2 regions of the Shouchella phoenicis genome follow, and region 2 is predicted to be linked to the other one. Evidence: a T-box and tRNA genes for the amino acid it is inferred to sense, from the RefSeq annotation. Region 2 holds a T-box; the other holds one or more tRNA genes.
The links. A T-box is a leader RNA that pairs with one kind of tRNA and senses whether it is charged. The one in region 2 lies ahead of leuS (leucine--tRNA ligase), so its partner is inferred to be a tRNA-Leu.
Positions count from the first base shown of each region.

Region 1 (9,505 bases), 1.5 Mb from region 2:
GTGGGCAGTTTGACTGGGGCGGTCGCCTCCTAAACAGTAACGGAGGCGCCCAAAGGTTCCCTCAGAATGGTTGGAAATCATTCGTAGAGTGCAAAGGCATAAGGGAGCTTGACTGCGAGACCTACAAGTCGAGCAGGGACGAAAGTCGGGCTTAGTGATCCGGCGGTGCCGTATGGAAGGGCCGTCGCTCAACGGATAAAAGCTACCCTGGGGATAACAGGCTTATCTCCCCCAAGAGTCCACATCGACGGGGAGGTTTGGCACCTCGATGTCGGCTCGTCGCATCCTGGGGCTGAAGTAGGTCCCAAGGGTTGGGCTGTTCGCCCATTAAAGCGGCACGCGAGCTGGGTTCAGAACGTCGTGAGACAGTTCGGTCCCTATCCGTCGCGGGCGTAGGAAATTTGAGAGGAGCTGTCCTTAGTACGAGAGGACCGGGATGGACATACCGCTGGTGTACCAGTTGTTCCGCCAGGAGCATCGCTGGGTAGCTACGTATGGACGGGATAAGTGCTGAAAGCATCTAAGCATGAAGCCCCCCTCAAGATGAGATTTCCCATGGCGTAAGCCAGTAAGACCCCTTAGAGATGATGAGGTTGATAGGTCAGAAGTGGAAGTGTGGCGACACATGGAGCGGACTGATACTAATCGGTCGAGGGCTTATCCTAATTTTTTTCTTGACTTGAGTTTGATTTCTAGATTTAGTTTTGAAAGAATCAACGATTCTTTTCATAGTCTGGTGGCAATAGCAAAGAGGTCACACCCGTTCCCATGCCGAACACGGTCGTTAAGCTCTTTTGCGCCGATGGTAGTTGGGGGCTTCCCCCTGTGAGAGTAGGACGTTGCCAGGCTTACTTAACTAAATTTTCCACAGTAGCTCAGTGGTAGAGCTATCGGCTGTTAACCGATCGGTCGCAGGTTCGAATCCTGCCTGTGGAGCCATAGCTGGAGAGCTGTCCGAGCTGGCCGAAGGAGCACGATTGGAAATCGTGTAGGCGGTGTAAAACCGTCTCGAGGGTTCGAATCCCTCGCTCTCCGCCAGATCTTATTCTTATGAATACATACATGTACTAAATTTTCACTGGCCCGTTGGTCAAGCGGTTAAGACACCGCCCTTTCACGGCGGTAACACGGGTTCGAATCCCGTACGGGTCACCATTTTTAATGAACTTGCATATTATATTGGAGGATTAGCTCAGCTGGGAGAGCACCTGCCTTACAAGCAGGGGGTCGGCGGTTCGATCCCGTCATCCTCCACCATTAAGTTTTTTCAATCAGGAAGATGTATTTCTTCATAGATATACATCATCGGTAACTATGTAACGTCGCGGGGTGGAGCAGTCTGGTAGCTCGTCGGGCTCATAACCCGAAGGTCGGTGGTTCAAATCCGCCCCCCGCAACCAAAAAAATGGTCCGGTAGTTCAGTTGGTTAGAATGCCTGCCTGTCACGCAGGAGGTCGCGGGTTCGAGTCCCGTCCGGACCGCCATTTTTTAAAAAAGCCATACATATGTTTATGGCTCAGTAGCTCAGTTGGTAGAGCAACGGACTGAAAATCCGTGTGTCGGCGGTTCGATTCCGTCCTGAGCCACCACTTACTTTTGCCGGTCTAGCTCAATTGGTAGAGCAACTGACTTGTAATCAGTAGGTTGGGGGTTCAAGTCCTCTGGCCGGCACCACTGAAAAAGTTGTTGACAAAACCAACGGTTTTAGGTAAGATAAGTATTGTCTTTTCAAAGTGGAGGGGTAGCGAAGTGGCTAAACGCGGCGGACTGTAAATCCGCTCCCTCCGGGTTCGGCGGTTCGAATCCGTCCCCCTCCACCATTTTTAAGGGGTATAGTTTAATGGTAAAACGAAGGTCTCCAAAACCTTTGATGTGGGTTCGATTCCTACTACCCCTGCCAATTAAACAAATATGGCGATCGTGGCGAAGTGGTTAACGCACCGGATTGTGGTTCCGGCATTCGTGGGTTCGATTCCCATCGGTCGCCCCATTATTGGGCTATAGCCAAGCGGTAAGGCAACGGATTTTGATTCCGTCATTCCCTGGTTCGATCCCAGGTAGCCCAGCCATTTATATGCGGAAGTAGTTCAGTGGTAGAACACCACCTTGCCAAGGTGGGGGTCGCGAGTTCGAATCTCGTCTTCCGCTCTTTATTTTGCCAAGGCGGTATAGCCAAGTGGTAAGGCAGGGGTCTGCAAAACCCTTATCACCGGTTCAAATCCGGTTACCGCCTCCAATAGTTTCATAGAATGAGATGGTCCTTACATACATGCCGGGGTGGTGGAATTGGCAGACACACAGGACTTAAAATCCTGCGATTGGTGACAATCGTGCCGGTTCAAGTCCGGCCCTCGGCACCATTTCTTTGTACAAGCGCCCGTAGCTCAATTGGATAGAGCGTCTGACTACGGATCAGAAGGTTAGGGGTTCGACTCCTCTCGGGCGCGCTTTTAAAAACCAGCTTAAATTAAGCTGGTTTTTTGTTTTTTTAATTAATGCTTCTCTATAATAAGTAGTTACTTTTTAGTAGTTTAATTATAGAAAAGGATGTGAACGAAATTGGAAAAACAACTAAAAGAGTCGTTTAAACAATTATCAGATACGATGGTGGAAATTCAAAATGCACGCGTTGTTTATGTTGATGACTTTATACCAGAACATGCTGCAGAGAGTGATCAAACTTCTTATTTTGAAGAAGCTATGGGGAACGGTAACGTAAAATTGATTTTGGGACCGAAGCGTTATTACGCAACAATAAAATTGCCTAGTCGAACAGTTATAGAAGGTCAAGGTATGGAACTGACGACAATTCAAACACCTGATACCGCACCTTCTTCGGAATGGACAATTTCATTACGAGACAAAGAGCAAGGTGAAGAATACATTGTTGTTAAAAACCTTAGTTTAGACGGAAATAGAAGAAGAGGCTCAGAACCTGTTGGAGGAAGTCGGTCAAGTTGTTTAACGCTACATGGCGTAAAGTATGCATGGATTGATCATGTTTTTGCATATAATAGTTCTTTACATGGTTTTGATGTAACTTCAACGGGATTAGATTATCATTACGGTGGAGATGGAACTGTTGATAGTGGACCATCTCAATATGTTTGGATTGAGTCGTGTAAAGCAACTGATTGGGTTGATGATGGATTTACAACACATCATAGTGAGTATATTACTATATCAAATTGTTATGCCTATGATCCCTTTACACGCGGAAATCAAAACGGTATAGAAATTGATGATGGAAGTCGTCATATTTTGTTGTCAAACAATTATACATCAGGTTGTTATGGTGGGATTGAAGTAAAAGCACATGATAACTCTAGCGCAGCTAACAATGTGCACATTATGGGTCATATCTCTAGAGAAGACGCTCGTAGTTACAACTTCAGGCATATTGGCCACCATACTGGAGAGGATCCTGATTCCAAATCTGCTTTTCATTTAACAGCAACCAATCTTGTGTCTCTGCATCCCAATAATAAAAAAGGATTTCAAAATAATATCGATCCTCGAGCGTTAGTCGTGAGTGCATACACGAATGTGAGTATCACAAACTTTACAGCAATTGGGGACGAAGAGTATGACTTTAGAAACGGTCCGGTTGTTGCTGTTCAATATAAAGCAAGAAATGTAATATTAAATGGGATGAATATCAGTCGATTTAACCGAGCAAGTGATGCTATTCTTGTATTTGGTGGCAATAATAGAGGAGACCATATTTCACTAAGTAATATTAATATTCATAATTCTGGTGATACTAATGGGGTTTTTGTAGGTGGTGGCCATAGTAATGTTTCTATTAATAGCGTAAATGCAATCTCTTCAAATGCTATAAGAAATAACGCGGTCGAAACAGCCACAAATTCAGTAAATATTAGTAACGTTACAGCTACTGGTTATCAAACAGCTATAAAAAGTGGTGGGGTTTCCTATGTTAACCCGATAACAGTGGTTTCTGGAGGCGCTAGAATTGCGTCCAGTACCGGTGAGCCAAATCATGATCAATCTATAATTATTTCGAGTACTGCATCTCCCACAGCAACTAACTCAAAAACAATGGTAGGCGCTTCTTCAAATTCTCATGCAGAAGGAGAAGGATCTTTTATTTTAGGAAGTGCAGGAAATTCAAGAGCTCGCGGACCGAGAAGTAGCATTATTAGTTCAAGTGCAGCAATTGCTGGTCAGCCAAATGGCGGTTTTGGTTCAATGGTGGTTGCTAGTAACTTAACGAGTAACCCCAATAGTTATTCTGTCGTAGGAGGGTATGGTGCTACAGGAAATTCTAGTAGTTCAAACCGTAAGTGGGAGCTTGATAGCAGAAATGGAACAATAAAGGCGTCAGGTAGAATTACAGGGTCAGAAACTTTTGCTGATTTTGCTGAGTATTTCGAGAGCATGGATGGAAGAGCGATACAAACTGGGATGTTAGTCGCACTAGAAGGAGATAAAGTTCGATTAGCTAATCAAGACGATGATATTATTGGAGTAATATCACAAACCGCTGGTGTCCTACTGGGAGAAGCTTCATTTCATTGGAAAGGACGTTACTTGAAAAATGATTTTGGCGCATATATCTATGAGCCACAGTTGGTACGAACGTACGATATTGATGATGATGGTAACACATTAGCAAGCTATAAAGAAGAACGTGTATTGTTACCGTTAGAAGACCCTAAATATGATAGCAACATGCGATATTCAGCAAGAAAAGACCGAGATGAATGGAATGTTGTTGGTTTAACAGGACAAGTGCATGTAAGAATTAATGAAGAAGTTCAGTTAGGGGATAAATTAACAGCAAAAGGTGGGGTTGGGTATCCAAGTAATGAGAGATTTGGCAACATAACTGTTATGAAAATTACTAAGCCTTATCAGGAAGATAAAGGATATGGTATTGCACTTTGTTTTATAAAATAACAGCTATAATTAAAAAGAAGAGGCTTAGACGCTTCTTCTTTTTAATGTTTTTTATTCAATTTCTACATTAAGTTCCTCGGCTAACAAATCTAATTCTTCTCTATATTGAAGTACGATTGATCTGGCCTCATCTAAAAGTTCATTTGCTTCTTCCATATCAGCAAATTCCCCTGACTCTATAAATTGACCTGTCTGTTCATAACCCTCTAATCGAATGGTAGCACCTTCAATATATTGATTATGCACATTCGTTACCTCTGTTGTGCCTGGATTAATAGCTTCTAGATCGGTTAAAAAATCACGATAAGGTGCAATAATGTTCTCATTTAAAAAGTTTACAGCGTCATAATCCTCTAAACCACCTTGGATCTCTTCAAAATTTGCCATAATGTCCAATTCAGTTTGATAGAGATTATCCATCTCATTAGAGTTTAGATATTGAACAAGGTCATCTTGTACATCATTACTGCAGCCAGATAGAAACAAAAAGCTTAACGTTAATAAACATGTAAGAATAAATTTGTGCATAACAATCACCTTTCTATTGTAAATTGAAATTAATCTCTTTTTTATACCCTGAATTCCTGTTTACTAAAGCATTTATGCACGTAAGCTGTATAGGTATTAAATTATGAAAAACTATTGACGGAACTAACGATGAATGGTATATTATTATTTGTCGATAAGTTGTTTATGCCGGTGTGGCGGAATTGGCAGACGCGCACGACTCAAAATCGTGTTCCTCTGGAGTGCCGGTTCGACCCCGGCCACCGGTATCGTAAAACGTAGGTTTATATACCTGTTCAATCAGCATTTCTAGCATAGTCTAGGTGCTGATTTTTTTGTGATGCACATTATTAAACCTTCAAAAATCGTACGTTGCTAAATAAATAAAATGACGTATTCTTTTTAACCAGATTTGGATTTAAGATTGCTTAAAAATGTTAAGGGAGTTACAATCCTAATTAAAAGGGATGACTTATTGAGTTTATCTAAACAAGCAGATTAGAGGACATAACTTGTTTCATAAAGGTCATATTACTGCAACAGATTGACTAGTGCATTTCCACAATAATGTCTTGGTCTAAAAGGAGTGTACGTTGTGGCGTTTTTAATCCTCATGATTGGCGTATTTATAACAATTGCTACTAAAGAAAGTGGAGTATCTCTCTTTAAGAATAAAACAAGGGATTTGGTACACCTAACTTTTTTTGTTTTAGCTATAGCGTTATACGTTGTTAATGGCACACTCGTTCAGCTGGTTCCTGATCTAATTGTACTTTATTTATCGATTTTATTAGTAATTCCACTGTTCGTTAAGTTTTTAAAGCGCAACGGTACCGCTGATCTGTAAAACGGTCCTACGTACAAGGGAATGCATCAAATGTTGATAAAGGGGTTATTAGAGATCTGATAGAGTATCTATTCAGTAGAGCTGTAAGGGAGTTATTCGCTGCTTTGTCGGCTGAGAAGAATTTCAAATATGAAATATGATATACCGCGTACAATAAAGGAAGACTCACGTAACGATAAGAATAGCATCGCTTATTATTTTTCCAATGTAGAGCCTTAAACTATATTCATAATATATATAGATTTATCAATATATTATTGAGCTGTTTGTCAAAAAAGAAGGTCTTCAGCTTCTTTTTCAAGAATGAATGATTCTAATAAACTATGGAGGGATAGAGATGAACTTAACATCAAAACATATTATCGCTGTGTTTGCTAATGTTCTCAATGAAAGATAGTGAAGATACAAGAAGCAGCGTTTGTTACGCTCACGAATGATACGATTCATCAACTTATAACGCGCCCACCTATGCGGTCTCGAATCATTGACTGTATGAATTTGAATGCTAGGAATCTTGTACCATATGAAACGTGGAAGGGGCATCCTTTTGCGATAATGGGTCGTTTACATGAATGATACTTACATAGAATGTGGGGAACAAGATGATCGTTTGGTTTAAACATTTACCTGAAATGAAAATGGATGCCGCTGAGTGGAAACCAGTGATAAGAAATAATTGGTTTCGTACACATTATATGAAGTTTGTCTATACGCTTCAGATTATCCTTTTTCTTAGTAGCTATTTCCTTAGTCTTTCAATTCCAACTATTTATCTCATAGTCATTGCCGTCAGTGTTTTTATTGTCCATGAAATCATTCACATTCTTGTTGTATATAAGAAAGGTGATATTAGTCTTACATATGGCCAATTCTTTTTCTGGCTCCATACGAATGCGACGCTTTCAAAGTCTAATTTTTGGTTGTTCATGACGTTGCCTTTTATTCTGTTAACGGCTTTACCTCTTAGTGTTTCTTTTTTTGTACCTGGAGATCTGAGGGGGATTTTCCTATTTGTAAGTTGGTTTAATGCAATCGTATCGGCGTCTGATCTTTTTAATTCTGTATTGATCGCGTTTAAGCCTAGGGGTTCTGAATTTTGCAGGGGGTTTTATCGAGTGCAGCCAATAAAACGGGCTCGTTAGGATGAATCTTCTTTGCTTTTATCCCGCTTGTAAATAGCACGCATTGTTGCGGCTAAAAATGTAGCAACTGCAATCGCCACGACTAATGGCCAGCCTGATGCTATGTCGTCAAAAATTAAAAAGAGAAGAATAAGTGCTGTTGTTGGTGCAAGGGCATAAAGGAGTCCGTAAACAAATGGATTTTTCGTTTTCATGTCTTCACCTCTAAGAATACCTACCCGACAGAACAGCTTTCAAACGTTAAAAAAGAAATTTTGTTCGAATATATCGAAAAATTTAAACAATCCGCTTACATATGATGAATGAACTATGATAGACTGCTAGTTGTAAGAAGTTATACACGTTAGTAAAGCAAGCTGATTAGGGGGATATTTAGTGAGAAAAGGTATGATTATTCTATCTATCTTTGCAATAATAGGTATCGTAGGTGTCGCTGGATTTTATTTTGGACAAAGTGCTTTAGAACGTTTTTCGGGCTCAGATGAAGCAAGCGGAGAGGAAGCGAGTACATCGGTGTCATCTGAAATGAACGGTGAAGATGATGATTCCAATGAAATTGTGCTGACAGCTTCCGTTGATGAGGAATTACATGATTTGTTTCCTAAAACGATGTCAGAGCGTGATATGCAGGAAGCGATTCATTTTATGACCCATGGACTTGTGGAAGCCGAGAAAAAGTGGGGGAAGGTTCAGCTGACGGAAGAACGAATTGAATGGTTATTTGATTTAGCAACAGAGAGAGAGTCTGAATTCACGCACGGAGATCGTTACGTTGAACTATTAAGCAGGTGGAACGAAGGCGACTTTAGCCATGCTGTAGAAGACCATAATTTTATTTGGAAGTTATGGGGAGGAACAGTTGGTGAAGCGACTCGTTTATTAACCCCATCAGAAGTGGAAGCGTATAACGAAGAACACTTTTAAGAGAAAAAGCATAACCTGGCTAACCCAGATTATGCTTTGTTTTATGATGCAACAACATCTTCATCGACTGTCGATGTCTTTGCATTATTTGGCAAGGTGATAAATTTGGTCAAGAATGCCCCTACTAAGTGAAGTCCAGCAATTAACCAAATTAAACCAGCAACGCCAATTACATCGAAAAAGATGCCAACGAGAAGTGGACCAACGAACACACATAAGCCTGCTCCTAAGTTTAAGATCGCCATAGCCGCGCCTTTGTCTTCTTTTACGAGTGACGGGACTAGTGCAGAAAGTGGCACATAGCCTGCGATACAAGCGCCCCATAAGATGCCTACAATTTGCATGGCAACTAAATTACCGCCAGTTAGTGCAGGTGTGTAAAAGAATAAGACGGTAAACACAGCACAACCGACCCCGCCGAACCACATAACCGTATTCCGCCAGCCAAACCGGTCTCCGATCATTCCAGATAACAAGTTTACAGCAATGTTTGAAAGGAAAATTGTCCCCCATAAACTAAGCCATGCAGAGGTACTAATGCCATACTCAATTGCAAAGTATGTAGGAATAAAGACTGGAAAGGCATATTGACCTGTTTGATTGATAATCCTAACAATCCCAGCAATACCGACTTTTGGTTCTTTCTTTATAATTGTAATCCCTTTCAATAGTTCCTTTAACTTTGACTCATTTTCTTTTTTCTCAGGACGTATAATCTTGTCTCGGTTAATGACAAGAGCAAAGAATGCACCTAATGCAATAAAGAGTAATGCACTCCATAGTGTATTAATGTGACCAAGGTTCTCAATCGCCCAAATGGAGTAATATGCGCCAATGACATTTAGTCCGCCTGTAAAGACAAACCAAAACCAGCCTACAGCTGCACCAAGTTGTTTTTGTGGTGTCCGGTAAGCAATCCAGACGAGGAAGCCATATGCGAATAATGGATAACCAAAACCACGTAAAGCGTATGTAACGAGCATTAACGGATAGTTTAAATTTTCGATTGCGAATCCTACAAAGCCAATTGTACCGATTACATATAATAATACACCGAGAAACATCGTCTTCTTTGCACCTAGTGCTTCAAAAAGGGTGCCAGAAAACCATGAGGAGATGGCAATGGTCACTCCATAGGCTGTAAAGAGGTAGGCTGATTGTT
Region 1 covers NZ_JBDFMQ010000001.1:1,222,461-1,231,965, forward strand. The annotation lists rRNA gene ABC361_RS06630 (23S ribosomal RNA) at 1-665, shown strand, start outside; rRNA gene rrf (5S ribosomal RNA) at 733-848, shown strand; tRNA gene ABC361_RS06640 (tRNA-Asn) at 865-939, shown strand; tRNA gene ABC361_RS06645 (tRNA-Ser) at 945-1,038, shown strand; tRNA gene ABC361_RS06650 (tRNA-Glu) at 1,081-1,155, shown strand; tRNA gene ABC361_RS06655 (tRNA-Val) at 1,182-1,257, shown strand; tRNA gene ABC361_RS06660 (tRNA-Met) at 1,324-1,400, shown strand; tRNA gene ABC361_RS06665 (tRNA-Asp) at 1,408-1,484, shown strand; tRNA gene ABC361_RS06670 (tRNA-Phe) at 1,514-1,589, shown strand; tRNA gene ABC361_RS06675 (tRNA-Thr) at 1,599-1,674, shown strand; tRNA gene ABC361_RS06680 (tRNA-Tyr) at 1,736-1,820, shown strand; tRNA gene ABC361_RS06685 (tRNA-Trp) at 1,827-1,900, shown strand; tRNA gene ABC361_RS06690 (tRNA-His) at 1,915-1,990, shown strand; tRNA gene ABC361_RS06695 (tRNA-Gln) at 1,995-2,069, shown strand; tRNA gene ABC361_RS06700 (tRNA-Gly) at 2,077-2,148, shown strand; tRNA gene ABC361_RS06705 (tRNA-Cys) at 2,163-2,236, shown strand; tRNA gene ABC361_RS06710 (tRNA-Leu) at 2,272-2,360, shown strand; tRNA gene ABC361_RS06715 (tRNA-Arg) at 2,374-2,447, shown strand; gene ABC361_RS06720 (peptidase G2 autoproteolytic cleavage domain-containing protein) at 2,560-4,923, shown strand; gene ABC361_RS06725 (hypothetical protein) at 4,975-5,451, opposite strand; tRNA gene ABC361_RS06730 (tRNA-Leu) at 5,619-5,699, shown strand; gene ABC361_RS06735 (hypothetical protein) at 6,026-6,277, shown strand; gene ABC361_RS06740 (DUF3267 domain-containing protein) at 6,880-7,419, shown strand; gene ABC361_RS06745 (hypothetical protein) at 7,416-7,613, opposite strand; gene ABC361_RS06750 (DUF6241 domain-containing protein) at 7,795-8,343, shown strand; gene ABC361_RS06755 (MFS transporter) at 8,385-9,505, opposite strand, start outside.
Region 1: it has a tRNA-Leu gene. The T-box ahead of leuS (leucine--tRNA ligase) is inferred to sense a tRNA for this amino acid. The anticodon was not compared.

Region 2 (9,505 bases):
GGACCTTAACATTAACGAGCAAGAAGTATGTGCCAATACATCTCACGAAGCACTACGAAAACTCGCACAAACATTAACGGCTTTTCCTTTAAAAGCAAACGGAACCTTATCAATTGAAAAAGCATTTGTTACAGGTGGCGGCGTAAGCGTGAAAGAAATTGAGCCAAAAACGATGCAGTCTCGGAAAACAAAAGGGCTTTATTTCTGTGGGGAAGTACTTGATATCCACGGCTATACTGGTGGATATAACATTACATGTGCCTTTTCTACTGGCTATACAGCTGGTTCTGGTGCGGCATTGAATAGCAAATAAAAAGCAGAGTGCCATGAGCACCCTGCTTTTTCGTTATCCGACAACGATGTTCACAAGTTTTCCAGGAACAGCAATAATCTTACGGATCGCTTTGTCGCCAATGGCTTCTTGAACTTTTGCATCTGCTTTGGCAGCTGCTTCTAGTTCGTCTTTCGAAGCCGTTTTTGCTACAACCAATTTGGCTTTTACTTTGCCGTTAATTTGAACAACGACTTCGATTTCATTTTCAACTAATAGGGACTCATCGTACGTCGGCCACTCCGCATAAGCAATCGATTCACTATGACCAAGCTTTTGCCAAATTTCTTCAGCAATATGTGGCGCAATCGGAGAAAGCAACTTCACGAAGCCTTCTGCCAATTCTTTAGGCAAAATATCTTGTTTATTTGCTTCGTTAACGAATACCATTAGCTGTGAAATACCGGTATTAAAGCGAATTTCAGTAAAGTCTTCTGTTACCTTTTTCACCGTTTGATGATACGTCCGTGTCAGCACGTCTGTTGCCTCTGCATCTTGAACTTTATCGTTCAATTGCCCGGTTTCTTCGTTTACAATGAGTCGCCATACACGCTCTAGGAAACGTCTTGAACCATCAAGTCCATTTGTCGACCAAGCAATCGATGCATCAAGTGGCCCCATAAACATTTCATAAAGGCGAAGTGTATCAGCACCGTGAGTCGCAATGATATCGTCTGGATTGACCACATTTCCTTTTGACTTACTCATTTTCTCATTGTTGTCTCCAAGAATCATCCCTTGGTTAAACAGTTTTTGGAACGGCTCTTTTGTTGGGACAACGCCAATATCGTATAAGAACTTGTGCCAGAATCGTGCATAAAGAAGATGGAGAACCGCATGTTCAACGCCACCGATATAGATATCAACTGGCAACCATGCCTTCGCTTTTTCTGGATCTACAAGCACGTCTTCATTGGTTGGATCGATATAGCGTAGATAGTACCAGCAGCTACCTGCCCACTGGGGCATTGTGTTTGTCTCACGACGGCCTTTCATACCTGTTTTAGAATCTGTTACTTCAAGCCAGTCTGTTGCGTTGGCAAGCGGTGATTCCCCTGTACCAGAAGGTTTTATCTCATCAAGTTCTGGCAACATGAGCGGTAGCTCACTTTCAGCCACCGTCGACATCGACCCATCTTCCCAATGGATCACTGGAATCGGCTCGCCCCAATAACGCTGTCTGCTAAATAACCAGTCGCGCAGGCGATACGTAATTTTTTTCGAACCAGAGCCACTCTCTTCAAGCCACGCTATCATTTTTGTGATTGCCTCTTCTTTATGAAGCCCGTTCAAAAAGTCAGAATGTACATGTTCGCCATCCCCAGTATGAGCTTCTTGAGACAAGTCACCGCCGGCAACAACTTCTTTTATCGGTAGGTCAAATGTTTTGGCAAATTCATAGTCACGCTCATCATGACCAGGAACAGCCATTACCGCGCCAGTACCATAGCTGATCAATACATAATCTGCAACCCAGACTGGAATTTCTGCTCCATTAGCTGGATTAATTGCATAGGCTCCTGTGAACGCGCCAGTCTTTTCTTTCGCAAGGTCCGTACGTTCTAGGTCACTTTTCAACGAAACTTGTTTCTTGTATGCTTCAACCGTTTCCTTCTGCTCACTTGTTGTAATTTGATCAACAAGTTTGTGTTCAGGAGCAAGAACCATGTACGTTGCACCAAACAATGTATCGGGACGAGTCGTAAACACCCTTACCTCTTCACCGTTAATGTCGAACGTTACTTCTGCACCTTCTGATTTGCCGATCCAGTTGCGCTGCATGTCTTTCAAACTTTCTGGCCAGTCAAGGTCTTCTAAATCCTCAAGCAAACGATCGGCGTATTCCGTGATCCGTAATACCCACTGCTTCATCGGACGACGCTCAACTGGGTGACCTCCACGTTCTGACACCCCGTCGACTATCTCTTCATTTGCCAGCACGGTACCAAGCGCAGGACACCAGTTCACTGCCACTTCGTCCACATAAGCAAGACCTTTTTCATATAGTTTAATAAAGATCCACTGCGTCCACTTATAGTAGTCTGGATCTGTTGTGCTAATTTCACGATCCCAGTCATAAGAGAATCCTAGTTCTTGGATTTGACGCTTAAAGGTTTCAATGTTTTCCTTTGTAAAAATCGCTGGATGATTCCCTGTATCAAGTGCATATTGCTCTGCTGGTAAGCCAAACGCATCCCACCCCATTGGGTGTAACACGTTATACCCCTGCATTCGCTTCATACGAGCAAGAATATCCGTTGCCGTATAGCCTTCTGGGTGCCCTACATGCAAGCCAGATCCTGATGGGTATGGAAACATGTCAAGCGCATAGAAGTTTGGTTTATTCTGATCTTCTGTTGTTTTGAACGTTTTATTGTCTTGCCAAAACGTCCGCCATTTCTTTTCAATTTGTTGATGTGAAAATGACATTCATATTCCTCCTTTTTCCAAGTCGATAAAACACAAAAAGCCCTCATCCCTATCAAAGGGACGAGAGCTGTTATATCCCGCGGTACCACCCAGTTTATTAAGCGCATTCGCTTAATCACTTACACATAACGGTGTGTGCCGTTAAGAACTACTCAACGTTCATTCTTAATCACTAAAAGGCGAGTTCGCTACGCTATCTGACTGACTTGCACCAACCGTCAGCTCTCTTGTGTCCAAGCGTTCACTACTACTCCTTAATGGTTGTGTTTTCATTATCGATGATTATCGTCATTGTATGCAAAGTTATTCCCAATGTCAAGCAGGCATATACCTATTTTTCCTATTATGAAGCCGATTGCTGTGCTTTTTCTTCTTTTTGCAAAGGTCGATCATACATGCGAACAAGAGGAATCGATAACAGCAAGAGTCCACTTATGAGTAGAAATAACCATTCAATTGAATAGAAGTCAACAATTAAGCCGCCTAACAAAGGACCAATCATTCTCCCACCAGTTGAAATGCTGTTTACAATTCCTTGATAAGAACCTTCTTTCCCTTTAGGAGCAAGTTGATTCGCAATGGTAGGCACCGCTGGCCAGACAAACATTTCACCAATGGTTAAAATCAACATGGCAACGAGAAACATTGTAAAGACACTCGCTTGTGTTAACACTAAATAGGACAAGGCAAAAATAATGATGCCCGTTGTCATTTGCCCTTTGATGGTTAAGTGGAACTTTCGAATAATTAGGGCGATTAGAGGTTGTGCAAACACAATCATGAGGCCATTAATCGTCCAAAGTAAACTATAGAGAGGAAGCGCAATGCCTAAGTCTTGAATATGGACGGAAACATTCGCTTGCCACTGAGTATAACCAATCCATGAAATCAAGAACGCTCCACAAATCAGAATAAGGGCCTGCAAACGATAGTGCTTTTTAAACGGAACTTTTTGTGACACCCGTAGCGTAGCATCCGCAGTTCGACCAAGTTGTCCATCCCATTTACGAAAGAAAAAGGCAATAAACCCGAGCATAAAGACATGGACGGCTGCATTGGCGATAAACACATCCGTTAAACGGACAAGCGTCACAACTCCGATTAGTGCTGTCCCAAGGGAAACCCCCACATTTTGCGCCACATAAATCGCATTAAACGGTCGTCTGCCTCCTTCTGGCCACAGGCTTCCAGCTAATGCATACATGGACGGTGCCATCATCCCCGAACCGAAACCCATACAAGCTAAAAATAAACCATAAAGCACATATGTTTCAAAAAAGAAAGCAAGTAAGATTGATGCACTTGCAGATGTCGTTGCGCCAATTAAAATCGTTCGAAATGCGCCTAATTTATCAAATAAACGTCCACCGATTAAACTTCCAATCACACCAGCACCTGCATTGATCATTAACACAAACCCTGAAGCCGTTAACGTTTGGCCAAGAACTTGCGTCATAATGACAGCATTTAGCGGCCATAGAAACGAAGCACCGGTGATATTAATCGCTGTCGCAATAATAAGAATCCAAATGGATTTAGGCATAAACCCGCCTCCTTTATCATGTCAAAACCCTCATCAGTTTAGAAGAAATTCAAGAATTTAGCAACAACTTTTCTATGACGTCATTCAATAGGAAGACTTCTAATGGAAGAGATGATACACTAAGCTTATTCTTTAAAAGGCAACGGTGATAGACATGATTGATGATACAAAACCAACGAACCTTAATGAGAAATTTTATTATACGTGGAACGACCACCTGAAAGACTATTTCGGTTCAAAAGTAATGAAGATTTCGCTAGATGCAGGCTTTGATTGCCCAAACCGTGATGGAAATGTTGCGTATGGAGGCTGCACATTTTGTAGCCAACGAGGGTCAGGAGATTTTGCCGGTGACCGAAAAGATGATTTAGTTACGCAATTCCACACACAGAAAGAAAAAATGGCTCGTAAATGGAAAACAGATAAATATATCGGCTATTTTCAAGCTTATTCAAATACCTATGCGCCCGTAGAGACACTTCGGCGTTATTTTGAAACGATTTTAGCGCAAGATGGTGTTGTCGGCTTATCTATTGCGACAAGACCTGATTGTTTACCTGATGACGTGGTTGACTACTTAGCTGAATTGAACGAGCGTACATACCTATGGGTAGAATTAGGTTTACAAACGGTACACGAAAAAACCGCACAGCTCATTAACCGCGCACATGATTATGAATGCTATCAAGAGGGTGTCGCAAAACTACGGGCCAAAGGCATCCGTGTATGCGCTCATATTATTAACGGACTGCCCCTTGAGACAGAAGAGATGATGCTTGAAACAGCAAAAGAAGTAGCCAAGCTCGATGTGCAGGGAATTAAAATTCATTTGCTTCACTTGTTGAAAAAAACACCGATGGTCAAACAATTTGAAAAAGGATACGTCGATTTTATGGACCAAGAGAGCTACACAAAACTTGTTGTCGATCAACTTGAAGTGTTACCTCCGTCTATTATGGTTCATCGTTTAACAGGAGACGGACCTGCAGACATTCTCATTGGCCCAATGTGGAGTACAAACAAATGGTCCGTATTAAATGGCATTGAAGCAGAATTTCAGAAGCGTAATAGTTGGCAAGGAAAGTATTATAAAGGAGTTCCATCATGAACGTACAAGGAATTTTACCTTACGCACGCACACTGCTACAAGAAATAGTCCGATCTGGAGACACGGTTGTTGACGCAACAGCTGGAAATGGACATGACACCCTTTTTTTAGCCAACCTTGTTGGTGATAACGGAAAAGTGATTAGCTGTGACATTCAAGACGAGGCAATAATGGCAACAAACGAAAGAATTCAAAAAGCAAGCATGAGTAAGCGTGTGAAGCTCCATCACATTGGACATGAACATCTCAACCAGCTCCCTTCTTTTCAAACGGCAGAGATTCGAGCGGCAATCTTTAATTTAGGTTATTTACCTAAAGGAGATAAGGGTATTACAACAACGGGAGACACAACGATCCAAGCAATTGAACAAATCTATTCCAAACTTTCAAAAGAAGGTCGCATCGTACTCGTGATCTACCATGGACATCCTGAAGGGAAAATAGAAAAAGACGATGTGCTTCACTATGTTTCAAACTTGCCGCAAGAAGAGGCACATGTAGCTTCTTACCAATTTATTAATCAACGCAACAATCCACCATTTGTGGTTGTTATAGAAAAACGCTAAAGCAAAGGGGAACGGGTAAATGAGTAAACTAGATACCATTCTTGAATTTAATCAATCTTTTGTGGAGAACAAAAAATATGAACAATTTTCTGTTGGGAAGTTTCCACAAAAGAAAATTGTGATCCTCACATGTATGGATACGCGATTAACAGAATTGCTACACTCTGCGATGGATTTGCGAAATGGTGATGCCAAAATTGTTAAAAATGCTGGAGCGGTTATTTCTCATCCATTTGGAAGTATCATGCGTAGTATTTTAGTTGCCATTTACGAACTTGGCGCAGAGGAAGTCTATGTTGTCGGCCACTATGGCTGCGGTATGACTGGCCTTTCTTCTGATAACGTTCTACAGAAAGCGGAAGACCGTGGGATTAAAATGGATCACATCGACTCGTTACGCTACGCTGGCGTTGACATTGACACATTTTTAACTGGCTTTGAAGACGTAACAGATAGCGTAAAGCACAGCATTGATATGATTGTAAATCATCCACTACTTCCCAAAGATGTAACCGTTCATGGGCTTGTGATTAGTCCAGAAACAGGGAAACTGGATGTGGTTCAACGAGATCTGCAACCAAACTAAAAAAACATCGTCGCTTTCATCAAAGCGACGATGTTTTTGTCTTTCAAACGATTCTTTTTTGGTTTTCGTTTTTCTCGTCGCTAAATCGGCCATTGCGTACACACTACGATTGAGAGCTGGATTTCGTTTTCCTTCACGGACACGTTTATCTCGTTGCTTCTTTGCTTTAGATTTACTCATCATACATCACTCCTCTGCCTCCTATTGTAACATAGGAGGAGCATTAAGGAATGAGCATGTTCACAAAGCTGACCGTATAACGAAAAACCTCTTCTTTTTCAGGTTCATTATAAAGCTCGTGGTACAAACCGTTCCATTCTTTGAGCATCTTATGACTTACATCAAGATGATTAAACCACGTCAGTGCCGCCCGACTATCAACAACATGATCTTCCCCGGCTACCATTAACAGGATTGGGATATTTGGCATTTTTTCAGGATACCGTCGTGTTGTCAGCATTGCCTTGCTTAACTCGTGATACCAGCGCGCCGAAACTTTTGTCACACGCAAAGGATCTCTTGTGTACGCTTCTCGTACCAATTCACTCCTCGTTGTCAGCTCCGGCTTTAGCCCAGACTGCATACTGAACGTTGGCGCCACATGGTTCAACACTTTAGCCGCAGCTTTTTTTGGCGGTGACACACGCATATTTAACTGAAGGCAAGGAGCAGAAAGGACGACAGCTTCAATAAATGAATTATCGCGTTCAATTAACGTTCTTATGGCAATCAAGCCACCCATACTATGTCCAACTAACACAATTGGAAGTTGCTTAAGACGGGCTTGCTTGAGCCAGCGGTCAACGGTTTTTATGTATTGTTTAAAGGAATCGATGTGTCCACGCTTCCCTCTTGATTCTCCCTGCCCTGGTAAATCCCCTAATAAGCAGTCAAAGCCGTGTAAGTTCCATTTCTCTACTAACCAATTGTAGCGACCACTGTGCTCACCAGCTCCATGAACGATGACCGCTACACCTCGCGCTTCTGGGACTTCAAAATAACGCACGACATCTCCTCCTTATCTAGCTATTTTTATACTCGTACGATAAAATTAGTATAGCCGATTTCAACCTGATTAGGAAAGGAGATGTTCGGATGATTTTACCATACTATGATAAAAAACCAGTCATAGATTCATCTGTTTATGTCGCAAGCAATGCCGTTATTTCTGGAGATGTGGAGATTGGCGAACAATCGAGCGTTTGGTTCCACACGGTCATCCGCGGGGATGTGGCACCAACTCGAATTGGAAAACGAGTCAATATTCAAGATCAATCCATGCTTCATCAAAGTCCAAACCGTACCCTCGTCATTGAAGATGATGTGACCATTGGTCATCAAGTGATGTTACATAGTGCCATTATCCGTAAAAATGCGTTAATTGGCATGGGTTCCACCATTCTTGATGGAGCTGAAATTGGAGAAGGCGCTTTTATTGGTGCAGGAAGTCTTGTGCCACCAGGAAAAACAATTCCGCCCCATACGCTTGCATTAGGGCGACCAGCAAAAGTCGTGCGTGACTTAACTGATGCCGATGTAAAAGAAATGAAACGCGTGCGCACCGAATACGTAGAGAGAGGTCAATACTATAAAAGCATTGACATGTAAATGACAACATAGCGTTCAATTCAGGAGGTACTATGCCAAGATTAAATGATAAAATCATTCTGATAACCGGCGCAAATCGTGGACAAGGGAAGACAATTGCCCATGACTTGGCTAATGAAGGAGCCCATGTAATCGTTGGCGCGCGACGTTTGGATCAAGCACAAGCTGTCGCAGAAGAAATTGGTTCAAAAGCGACGCCATGTAAACTTGATGTCTCGAAGCAACCCGATTGGGACGCAGCCATTACAATGATTGTACAGAAGTTTCAACGATTGGATGCCTTGGTGAACAATGCCGGTGTGTTTCTTAAAAAACCGTTTATGGAATCAACACTTGATGACTATCAAGGTCTAATTGATGTCAACCAGCGCGGAGTCTTTTTAGGTATGCAGGCCGCTGCAAAACAAATGATCCACCAACAAAAAGGGTCCATTATTAACAATGTCTCCATCTCATCTTTTTCTCCAATTCGCCATTCTTCCCTGTACGCTTCTACGAAAGCAGCCATTACAACGTTATCTAAAGCGGCAGCGGCTGAATTAGGTAAGGACGGCGTGCGTGTAAACGTGGTTCATCCTGGTTTAATTGAAACAGAGATGGCAAAAGGACTTTACGATGATCCGCATTATATGGAGAGCATTCCCTTATCACGTACCGGGTCTCCTCTTGATGTTGCTAAGGCCATCGTTTTTCTAGCTTCTGATGACAGCTCCTACTGCACTGGGACAGAAATTGTTGTTGATGGCGGTGTCACGATAGGAAATGCTTTATAAGATAAAAAAAGAGCCCGGATATTTTCCGGACTCTTCTTTTCTGTACTTAAGCTTCTGCTTTCAGCACATCCGCTTTATCTGTTCGTTCCCAAGGAAGTTGAACATCTTCACGACCGAAATGACCATAAGCAGCAGTTTGCTTATAAATCGGACGACGAAGGTCAAGCATTTTAATAATGCCAGCAGGGCGAAGATCAAAGTGCTTTCTCACAAGTGTAACAAGGGTTTCTTCATCCGCTTTTCCAGTGCCAAATGTGTTGATGGAGATGGAAACTGGTTGAGCGACACCAATTGCATACGCAAGCTGAACTTCACACGACTCTGCAAGACCAGCAGCGACAATGTTTTTCGCTACATAACGAGCCGCATATGCGCCTGAACGGTCTACTTTCGTTGCGTCTTTTCCTGAGAATGCTCCGCCTCCATGACGTGCGTAACCACCATACGTATCAACAATAATTTTTCTTCCTGTTAAACCAGCATCCCCTTGAGGACCGCCGATTACGAAACGACCAGTTGGATTAATGAAGAACTTTGTGTTATCGTCCATTAGTTCAGCA
Region 2 covers NZ_JBDFMQ010000001.1:2,696,702-2,706,206, forward strand. The annotation lists gene ABC361_RS14450 (BaiN/RdsA family NAD(P)/FAD-dependent oxidoreductase) at 1-313, shown strand, start outside; gene leuS (leucine--tRNA ligase) at 347-2,761, opposite strand; T-box leader at 2,815-3,032, opposite strand; gene ABC361_RS14460 (MDR family MFS transporter) at 3,105-4,304, opposite strand; gene mnmL (tRNA modification radical SAM protein MnmL/YtqA) at 4,459-5,412, shown strand; gene mnmM (tRNA 5-(aminomethyl)-2-thiouridylate-methyltransferase MnmM) at 5,409-5,978, shown strand; gene ABC361_RS14475 (beta-class carbonic anhydrase) at 5,998-6,564, shown strand; gene ABC361_RS14480 (hypothetical protein) at 6,472-6,744, opposite strand; gene ABC361_RS14485 (alpha/beta hydrolase) at 6,788-7,570, opposite strand; gene ABC361_RS14490 (gamma carbonic anhydrase) at 7,660-8,172, shown strand; gene ABC361_RS14495 (SDR family NAD(P)-dependent oxidoreductase) at 8,205-8,945, shown strand; gene metK (methionine adenosyltransferase) at 8,992-9,505, opposite strand, start outside.